DNA from 4 places in the Streptomyces sp. NBC_01261 genome. Region 3 is predicted to be linked to each of the others. Evidence: riboswitches for the same ligand, from Rfam matches in the RefSeq annotation. Region 3 holds a riboswitch; each other region holds the start of a gene.
The links. Region 3 has a riboswitch for S-adenosylmethionine ahead of thrC (threonine synthase). Riboswitches for the same ligand answer to the same signal wherever they lie in the genome.
Positions count from the first base shown of each region.

Region 1: it holds a riboswitch for S-adenosylmethionine, as region 3 does, so the genes downstream of both, OG226_RS35220 (aminotransferase class V-fold PLP-dependent enzyme) here and thrC (threonine synthase) in region 3, are expected to answer to the same signal.
Region 2: it holds a riboswitch for S-adenosylmethionine, as region 3 does, so the genes downstream of both, OG226_RS47665 (putative leader peptide) here and thrC (threonine synthase) in region 3, are expected to answer to the same signal.
Region 4: it holds a riboswitch for S-adenosylmethionine, as region 3 does, so the genes downstream of both, OG226_RS08165 (amino acid ABC transporter permease) here and thrC (threonine synthase) in region 3, are expected to answer to the same signal.

Region 1 covers NZ_CP108463.1:7,897,158-7,899,351, forward strand. The annotation lists gene trpD (anthranilate phosphoribosyltransferase) at 1-918, shown strand, start outside; SAM riboswitch class IV at 995-1,111, shown strand; gene OG226_RS35220 (aminotransferase class V-fold PLP-dependent enzyme) at 1,277-2,194, shown strand, end outside.
Region 2 covers NZ_CP108463.1:10,728,313-10,730,506, forward strand. The annotation lists gene OG226_RS47660 (ABC transporter substrate-binding protein) at 1-638, opposite strand, end outside; gene OG226_RS47665 (putative leader peptide) at 876-1,001, opposite strand; SAM riboswitch class IV at 1,035-1,148, opposite strand; gene OG226_RS47670 (MDR family NADP-dependent oxidoreductase) at 1,321-2,194, shown strand, end outside.
Region 3 covers NZ_CP108463.1:6,298,293-6,300,486, forward strand. The annotation lists gene OG226_RS28065 (glucosyl-3-phosphoglycerate synthase) at 1-802, opposite strand, end outside; SAM riboswitch class I at 993-1,139, shown strand; gene thrC (threonine synthase) at 1,155-2,194, shown strand, end outside.
Region 4 covers NZ_CP108463.1:1,856,238-1,858,431, reverse strand. The annotation lists gene OG226_RS08170 (glutathione S-transferase C-terminal domain-containing protein) at 1-746, shown strand, start outside; SAM riboswitch class IV at 824-933, shown strand; gene OG226_RS08165 (amino acid ABC transporter permease) at 1,288-2,194, shown strand, end outside.

The DNA of each region.
Region 1 (2,194 bases), 1.6 Mb from region 3:
GCCCAGATCGCGGGCTTCCTGGTGGCGCTGCGGGCCAAGGGCGAGACCGTCGAGGAGATCAACGGCCTCGTCGAGACGATGTACGCCCACGCGAAGCCGCTGGACATCCCGGGGCCGGCCGTCGACATCGTCGGTACGGGCGGCGACCGGGCCAAGACGGTCAACATCTCGACGATGTCCGCCATCGTGATCGCGGGCACCGGTGCGAGGGTCGTCAAGCACGGCAACCGGGCCTCGTCCTCGGCGAGCGGTTCCTCCGACGTGCTGGAGCGGCTCGGCATCAACCTGGAGCTGTCGCCCGAGCGGGTCGCGCAGGTGGTGGAGGAGGCCGGGATCACGTTCTGCTTCGCGGCCAAGTTCCACCCCACGATGCGGTTCGCGGGCGCGGTCCGGCGAGACCTGGGAGTGCCGACCGCGTTCAACCTCCTCGGCCCGCTGACCAACCCGGCCAGGGTCACCTCGTCGGCGGTCGGCTGCTTCGACACCCGCATGGCCGGGCTCATCGCGGGCGTACTCGCCGAACGCGGTTCCTCCGCGCTGGTGTTCCGCGGTGACGACGGCCTCGACGAGCTGACGACCACGGCCACCTCCCGGGTGTGGATCGTCCGCGAGGGCAAGGTCACCGAGGAGTCCTTCGACCCGCGGGACGTCGGCCTCGAACTGGTCCCCGTGGAAGCCCTGCGCGGTGCCGACCCCGAGTACAACGCGGACGTCGCCCGCCGTCTCCTGGACGGCGAGACGGGCCCCGTACGCGACGCCGTACTCCTGAACTCGGCGGCGGCCCTGGTGGCGCTGGAGGCCGGGGACGGGCCGCTGGCGGACCGGATCCGGGCCGGGATGGCGAAGGCGGCCGAGTCGATCGACTCGGGGGCGGCCAAGCGCACGCTGGAGCGCTGGGCCGCCGCCAGCAACGCATAGCGGCACGGCGGTCGGTGTCCCGCGATCCGGACACGGGTTGCGGGACACCGATCACCTCGCGTAGGTTTTCCGACCAGGTCATGAGTGACAGTCATGAGGCCCCGGCCGACTGTCCGGCAACCCTCCGTCCGTGGCGGGGTGCCCCGGGTGAAGACCAGGCCGTAGGCAGCGAGGTCTGCGGCAAGCGCGGGCCCCTCGAAAGACACCAGGGGTCCTGGTCATCGAGGGAGCTCTCTGTGAGCAAGCGAATGCGATAGGGCGCGAAGCCCCCACTCCGCACATCCCCCTTTACCTTTCCCTGCGCCGAAGCCATGCCCGCTCGCGCAGTGAATTCGCCTGCCTCTTACGGGAGTTCGCCATGTCTGTCTCCACCGTTGCCGCCGCTCAGACCATTTGCAGTGACATTCCGGAGGCGCTGCCCGTTCTCGGCCGGGATGTCACCGTCCCGCTCGTCACGGGCGGCGAAGTCACCTACGCGGCGCTCGACTACGCGGCCAGCGCCCCCGCCCTCCAGCGCGTCTGGGACGACGTGGCGGCCTACGCCCCGTACTACGGCAGCGTGCACCGCGGCGCCGGCTACCTCTCGCAGCTCTCCACGGACCTGTTCGAGAACGCCCGCAGGACGGTCGAGGAGTTCCTGGACTGCCGCGCCGACGACCAGCTGATCTTCACCCGCTCGACCACGGACTCCCTGAACCTCCTCGCCGCCGCCCTCCCCGCCGACTGTCAGGTCTTCGTCTTCGAGACCGAGCACCACGCGTCCCTGCTCCCCTGGAAGGACGCCCGGGTCACCTACCTCAACGCCCCGCGCACCCCGGCCCAGGCCGTCGAGACCCTGGAGCAGGCCCTCGCCGGCCGGGACCCGTACGGCCCGGCCCTGGTCTGCGTCACCGGCGCCTCGAACGTCACCGGCGAGCTGTGGCCGGTACGGGAGCTGGCGGCCGCGGCTCACGCCCACGGCGCCCGTATCGTCCTGGACGCCGCCCAACTGGCCCCGCACCACCCGGTGTCCGTCCAGGACCTCGACGTCGACTGGATCGCCTTCTCCGGCCACAAGCTCTACGCCCCCTTCGGCTCGGGCGTCCTCGCCGGCCGCGCGGACTGGCTCCAGGCGGCCGACCCCTACCTCGCGGGCGGCGGCGCGAGCCGCAAGGTCACGCGGCGCGAGGACGGGGGAGTGGACGTGGAGTGGCACGACAGCGCGGCCCGCCACGAGGCCGGCTCCCCGAACGTCATCGGCGCCTACTCCATCGCGTCGGCCTGCAAGGCGCTCACG
Region 2 (2,194 bases), 4.4 Mb from region 3:
CTCTTCAGCGTGAAGGGCCCGGACCCCACCACTCCCTGGCTGCATTTCTGCTGCGGGGTCCTCTGCACGCTCGCCGAGGACTCGATGCCCAGCGAGTGAGTCGAAGTCGCCTGCAGGAACTGGGCGTTGGGCTGCTGGAAGGTCACCTTGACGGTGAGCGGGTCGACCACGGTGGTGCTCTTGACGCCGCTCAGATAGCCCTCGGCGAGGGTTCCCAGCGCGCCGAGTCTCGGCACCGCGTCGAAGTTGTCCTTGACCACCTGCGCGGTCAGCTTGGACCTGTCGCTGAAGGTGACACCCGATCTGAGGTGGAAGGTGAACGTGGTCGCGTCCGAGCTGACCTCCCAGCTCTTCGCCAGCCACGGCACGATCTTGCCGGTCCTGGGATCCTGGTCGGTGAGAGAGTCGACGAGCTGCCGTACCGAGTAGATGGTGTCGTTGCTGCCCACCTGCTGCGGGTCCACGCAACCGGAGTCGGAGCCCACCGCGAAGGTCAGGGTGCCACCGGACTTGGCCTGGCCGCTGCCGCTGTCGGAGCCGCCGCCTCCCGATCCGCAGGCGGTCAGCAGGATGCTGGTGGTCAGGAGGGCGGTGAGTGCCGTCCATCGGGCGGGGCGGATGTCCGGATGTGCTCTCACGGAGAGTGCTCCTACTCGTGTCACTACGCATGGGGTGCCCGCGGATCACGGCCGCGCACACGGGCGCGCCGCTCCGGTCGGCTCAACGCCGTTGACGGGCAGTGCAGTTGGAGGGTCAAGCGGGAAGGGGGGCGCGGCGGGTGCGGATGCCGTCCGTGAACACGGACAGGACCGCGAGAGGCTGCGGAAAAATGCCTGCGGGCCGCGACGGACGTCAGACGGACGTGGTCAAGGCGGTCAGGCGCGACACAGACAGCTGGTGAAGCGCTGCAGGTCGATGTGGCGGCGGCGGGAGAACCGGGAGAAGACGGTCGCGGCCGTCAGGGAGGCGACGGAGACGCTCGGGTCACTGCTGTGTCGCACGACCGTCCTCCCCGTCTCCGACCCTGGCCAAGGGCCCCGCGCTTGCAGGGATCGTCGGTGATCCTGCCGGGCTTTCACCTGGAGCACCCCACCGCGTCGGAGGGTTGCCGGTCAGCAAGCCAGGGCTTGACGCTGACACTCGATGCCGGTCGCGATCGTACGGAGCGACGTCGTCGTACGTCAATGGCGGGTCCGGCGCGACGAGGGAGATCGACCGGGCGGCCCAGCCCGACTTGACCTTGACGTGCGCGTCAACTCTTAACGTCGGTGGGCGCCGTACACGGTGTGCGGCCGTCAACGACCCGCCAGGAGCCCGTAGATGCCTCCGTCGAACATCCCCGCCACGCACCGCGAGGTCCGACTCGCCTCCCGTCCCCAAGGTGCCCTGGAATCGCGCCACTTCACCGTGGCGGAGGTCCCCGTCCCGGAACCGGGACCCGGGCAACTGCTGGTCCGCAACCGCCTGATGGGCGTCGCCGCGTCACTGCGCACGCTGATGGGGGAACAGGCGGGGCTGCCCCTGCCGTCGTTCGAGGTCGGCGGACCGCTGTCGGCCCCGGCCGTCGGGGAGGTGGTCACGGCCCCCGAGGGCGGGACCCCGCGCCCCGGCGATCTGGTGTCGCACTGGGCGGGGTTCCGCGAGTACGCCGTGGTGGACGCCGACGCGGTGCAACCCGTCGACCTGACGGTTCTGCCGGACCCCGTGGCATACCTCTCGCAGGGACCGGCGGCCTGGATCGGCGTCGTCCGGGGCGCCGAAGTACGCGAGGGGGACACGGTGTTCGTCTCCGGCGCGGCGGGCGGACTCGGCACCCTGGCCGGGCAGTTCGCCCGGCTGCGCGGAGCCGCCCGGGTCATCGGCAGCACCAGTTCACAGCGCAAGGCCGACTACCTGGTCGGGACACTGGGCTACGACGCGGTCGTGCTACGCGGAGCCGAACCCATCGAGGAACAGCTGCGCAAGGCGGCCCCGGACGGCATCGACGCGGTCGTGGACAACGTCGGCGGTGAGCAACTGCGGGCCGCGCTCGCCCTGGCCCGGCCCGGTGCCCGAGTGGGGCTGATCGGAGCGCTCTCCGCGCAGATCCCGGGCGAGAACACGGCGCCCGTCGAGATCGACACGTACTCGCTGATCGTGCGCGGGATCCAGCTCCGCGGCATCAGCGGCGCGCGCCACCGGGACGCGCTGACGG
Region 3 (2,194 bases):
CCAGCCTCAGCTGAGCCGTGCGGTAGATCTGCGCGGCCATCCGCCCCAGGGCCTGACCGTCCTGGTGGCGGTGCTTGCGCACGCCCACGTCGACCTGGGCGAGGGCGTCCAGCCCCACCAGGTGCAGCGCGTCGACGAGCATGCCCAGTTCGACGCCGTACCCGACCGGGAACGGCAGCTGTTCCAGCAGCGAGCGGCGGGCCGCGTACTCGCCGCCGAGCGGCTGCACGAAACCGGCCAGCTGCGGCCAGTGCATGTTCAGCAGCGGGCGCGCCATCAGCTCGGTGACACGTCCGCCCTGGCCGGCCGCGCCGCCGAGCGGGCGGTCGTACATCGCCTTGACGAGGTCGACGCCGGGGTCGGTGAGCAGCGGGCCCACGATCCCGGTGACGAAGTCGGAGGAGAACTCCTTCAGGTCCGCGTCGATGAAGGCGACGATGTCGCCGCTGGTGACCAGCAGCGAGCGCCACAGCACCTCGCCCTTGCCGGGCACGGCGGGGATGCGGGGCAGGATGTCGTCCCGGTGCACGACCCGGGCGCCCGCCGCGGCGGCCACCTCGGAGGTGCGGTCGGTGGACCCGGAGTCGACGACGACGATCTCGTCGACGAGCGGGACCTGCTGCATGAGGTCGTGACGGATGATCGCGACGATGTCGCCCACCGTCGCTTCCTCGTTGAGCGCGGGCAGCACGACGGAGACCGACTGGCCCGTACGGTGCTTCGCGGCCAGGATCTTGTGGAGCGGCCGGTCGGTCATGGACCAGGAGCGGGTGCTCAGCCAGTGCTCGACTTCTTTCAGCACGTTGCGCGGCTCCTCTGCGTTCTCTCGGCGAGAGGCGATCACCCTGTGTAGGTGATTCGTCTCGCGGTTCGGACGGCTCACTCAACTGTCCTGGCCTTCGGTTACAGTCTTGAACAACGCTGATGACCATCGCATGTCGGGGGCCGTCAACGCTCACGCAAGTGACACAACCGCATACACAACTGAACACCGCTCATCCAGAGGGGCAGAGGGATACGGCCCGTTGAAGCCCCGGCAACCCTCCAGCCGGTCTTGTCACGTTGATGTGGCGAGGCTCCCGGCTCGGGAAGGTGCCAAATCCGTCTCATGGCGAAATGCGTCGTGAGGAAGATGAGGAAAGGGCCTCGCCTCCATGGCTGCGCAGACTGTTGCAAGCACCACGAACTCCGTAGACGCCGTCGATCTCGGCCCCGCCGTAGCGCTGTCCTGCCGCGAGTGCGGCCACCGCGTCCCGCTCGGTCCGGTCTTCGCCTGCGAGGAGTGTTTCGGCCCGCTGGAGATCGCCTACGACTTCTCGGCCTACGACACCGAAGAGCTCCGCAAGCAGATCGAAGCGGGCCCCGCGAACATCTGGCGTTACGCGCCCCTGCTGCCCGTCCCCGCCGACGTGGCCGACAAGCCGAACATCAACCCCGGCTGGACCAAGCTCGTCCAGGCCGACAACCTCGCCCGCGAACTGGGCGTGGACGCGGGCAGGTTGTTCGTCAAGGACGACTCCGGCAACCCGACGCACTCCTTCAAGGACCGCGTCGTGGCACAGGCCATCGAAGCGGCCCGCGCGTTCGACTTCACCACCCTCTCCTGCTCCTCCACCGGCAACCTCGCGGGCGCCGTCGGTGCCGCCGCCGCCCGGGCCGGCTTCCGTTCCTGCGTGTTCATTCCGCACGACCTGGAGCAGGGCAAGGTCGTCATGGCCGCGATCTACGGCGGCGAGCTCGTCGGCATCGAGGGCAACTACGACGACGTGAACCGCTTCTGCTCCGAGCTGATCGGTGACCCGGCCGGCGAGGGCTGGGGGTTCGTCAACGTCAACCTGCGGCCGTACTACGCGGAGGGCTCCAAGACCCTCGCGTACGAGATCTGCGAGCAGCTCGGTTGGCGGCTCCCGGACCAGCTCGTGGTGCCCATCGCCTCCGGGTCGCAGCTCACGAAGATCGACAAGGGCTTGCAGGAGCTGATCAAGCTCGGGCTCGTCGAGGACAAGCCGTACAAGATCTTCGGGGCGCAGGCGGAAGGGTGTTCGCCGGTCTCCGTCGCCTACAAGGCCGGGCACGACGTCGTAAGGCCGCAGAAGCCGAACACGATCGCGAAGTCGCTGGCCATCGGGAACCCGGCGGACGGTCCCTACGTGCTGGACATCGCCCGGCGGACCGGTGGGGCGGTGGAGGACGT
Region 4 (2,194 bases), 4.4 Mb from region 3:
ACGGCCTGCGCATCGCCGTCACCCACAGCCTGCTCGGCCTCGACGAGAGCTGTCCGGCCGTGTTCCTGTCCGCCGTACCCGACTGTCCCAGCGGTGGACACTCCGCGTTGCGCCCGCTCTACGAGGCGAGCGCGCACCGCTACTCCGGACCGGCCGCCGCGCCGGTGCTCAGCGACGACTGGTCCGGCCGGATCGTCAGCACCCACGCGCCCGACATCATGCGCGACCTCGCCCGGCACTTCGGCGCGGGGGGACCCCAGTTGTACCCGTGCGGCGCCGAGTCGGAGATCGAGGCCGTCGAGCGACTGTGCGCCGAAGGCATCGAGGACGCCGCGCAGCGGGCCGGCGCGGCCGGTGTCGAGCAGGAGGAGCGCGACGCGGCGGTCGCCCGGCTGCTGGAGACCCTGGGTTCGCTGGACCGGTGGCTGGACGGCCGCGAGCACATGATCCGCGACGAACTCACCGCCGCGGACGTCGAGTTGTGGGTGTCACTGGTCCAACTCGACACCGTGCACCGCAACCACCTCGACGCCGCCGCCGTACAGCGCATCGCCGACCACCCCCACCTGTGGGCCTACGCCCGCCGCCTGGCCGCCCACCCGGCCTTCGGCACCCACCTCGACCTCGACGGCATCGCCCGCCGTCACCACGCCCGCTGCCGGGGCTTGGAGGCCGCCGGCGCGGCTGTCCAGATCCTGGACTGGGCCGCCCACGTGGCAGACGAAACGGGAGCTTGCCGCAGCTGAGCGCGTTCTGTGGCGTCCAGTTGGTGGACGGCCATTGACATACGTTCGGACAATTGTCTTAACTTGCGACCTAGAACGGTCATGAGTGTCAGCGACAAGCCCTGGCTTGCTGACCGGCAACCCTCGCACGCGGTGGGGTGCCCCAGGTGACGACCGGACCGGATGACGTTTTCGGTAAGCGCGAGGCCCCTGGGCCACAACAGTGATGGGTGACGGACATGTACGCAGCTCTCCGGACGGCAGTACGCCGCTCCCCGGGCTGCGTACTGCCGTGCGTGAACCCTCTCGTCGCGGACCGTGCCGTCGATCTGCTGCGCGTCAACAGCGCACTGTGTACCGCGTGTACCGCCCCGGGCTTCGCCCGCTGTCGAGGCTGACGACTTCTCCCAGCCCTCGCGTTCCGCGTTCCTGACGAACACCGCCCGCGCGGTGTGCCGTTGTCCGCCCAGCCCCCGGTCCTGTGTGTACCTCACCTCGTGCGTCGCGCCAGCCTCGCCCGGGTGTCGCGACCCGGGGTGTCCGACTTCCGCCGGAGCCCTCCATGACTGAACCCCCGGGCACCACCGTGTCCCTGGCCGCCGCGCCGCCCGCCGACGCCCCGTCAAAACCCCTGACAGCACAGCGAGTTCAGCCGCTGCGCCGGCCCGGCCGGTGGATCGTCACTCTGGTCGTGCTGGTGCTGGTCGCCCAGTTCATCCACGGACTGGTCACCAACTCCTTCTACCAGTGGGACCGCTTCGGCTACTGGTTCCTGCGCCCGACGATCCTCGACGGACTCGTCATCACCCTCGAAGTAGCCGCGCTGAGCGCCGTGTTGGGCCTCCTCGGCGGCATCCTGCTCGCCCTGGCCCGGCTCTCCAAGAGCCCGGTACTGCGCGCGGCGAGCTGGACCTACGTATGGGCCCTGCGCTCGATCCCGCTCATCGTGGTGCTGATCTTCCTCTACAACTTCAGCGCCCTGTACCAGACACTCAGCATCGGCGTCCCCTTCGGCCCCGCCTTCTTCTCCTTCGACGAGTCGAAACTGGCCACCGACATGGCCGTCGCCGTCGTCGGCCTCAGCCTCAACGAGGCGGCCTACGCGGCGGAAGTGGTCCGCGGCGGCATCCTCTCCGTCGACCAGGGTCAGCACGAGGCGGCCTCCGCCCTCGGCCTGCCCAAGGGCTACCAGTTCCGCAGGATCGTCTTCCCGCAGGCGCTGCGCTCCATCACCCCGAACTACGTCAACCAGCTGATCGGCCTGATCAAGAGCACCTCCCTGGTCTTCTACGTCTCGCTGCTCGACCTGTTCGGCTCCGCGCAGACGATGGGCTCCACCTACCCGGGCGACATCGTGCCGCTGCTCCTGGTCGTCACCGTCTGGTACCTGATCCTCACCAGCGTCGTGTCCGTCATCCAGTTCTACGTCGAGCGGCACTACGCCCGGGGCGCCACCCGCTCCCTGCCGC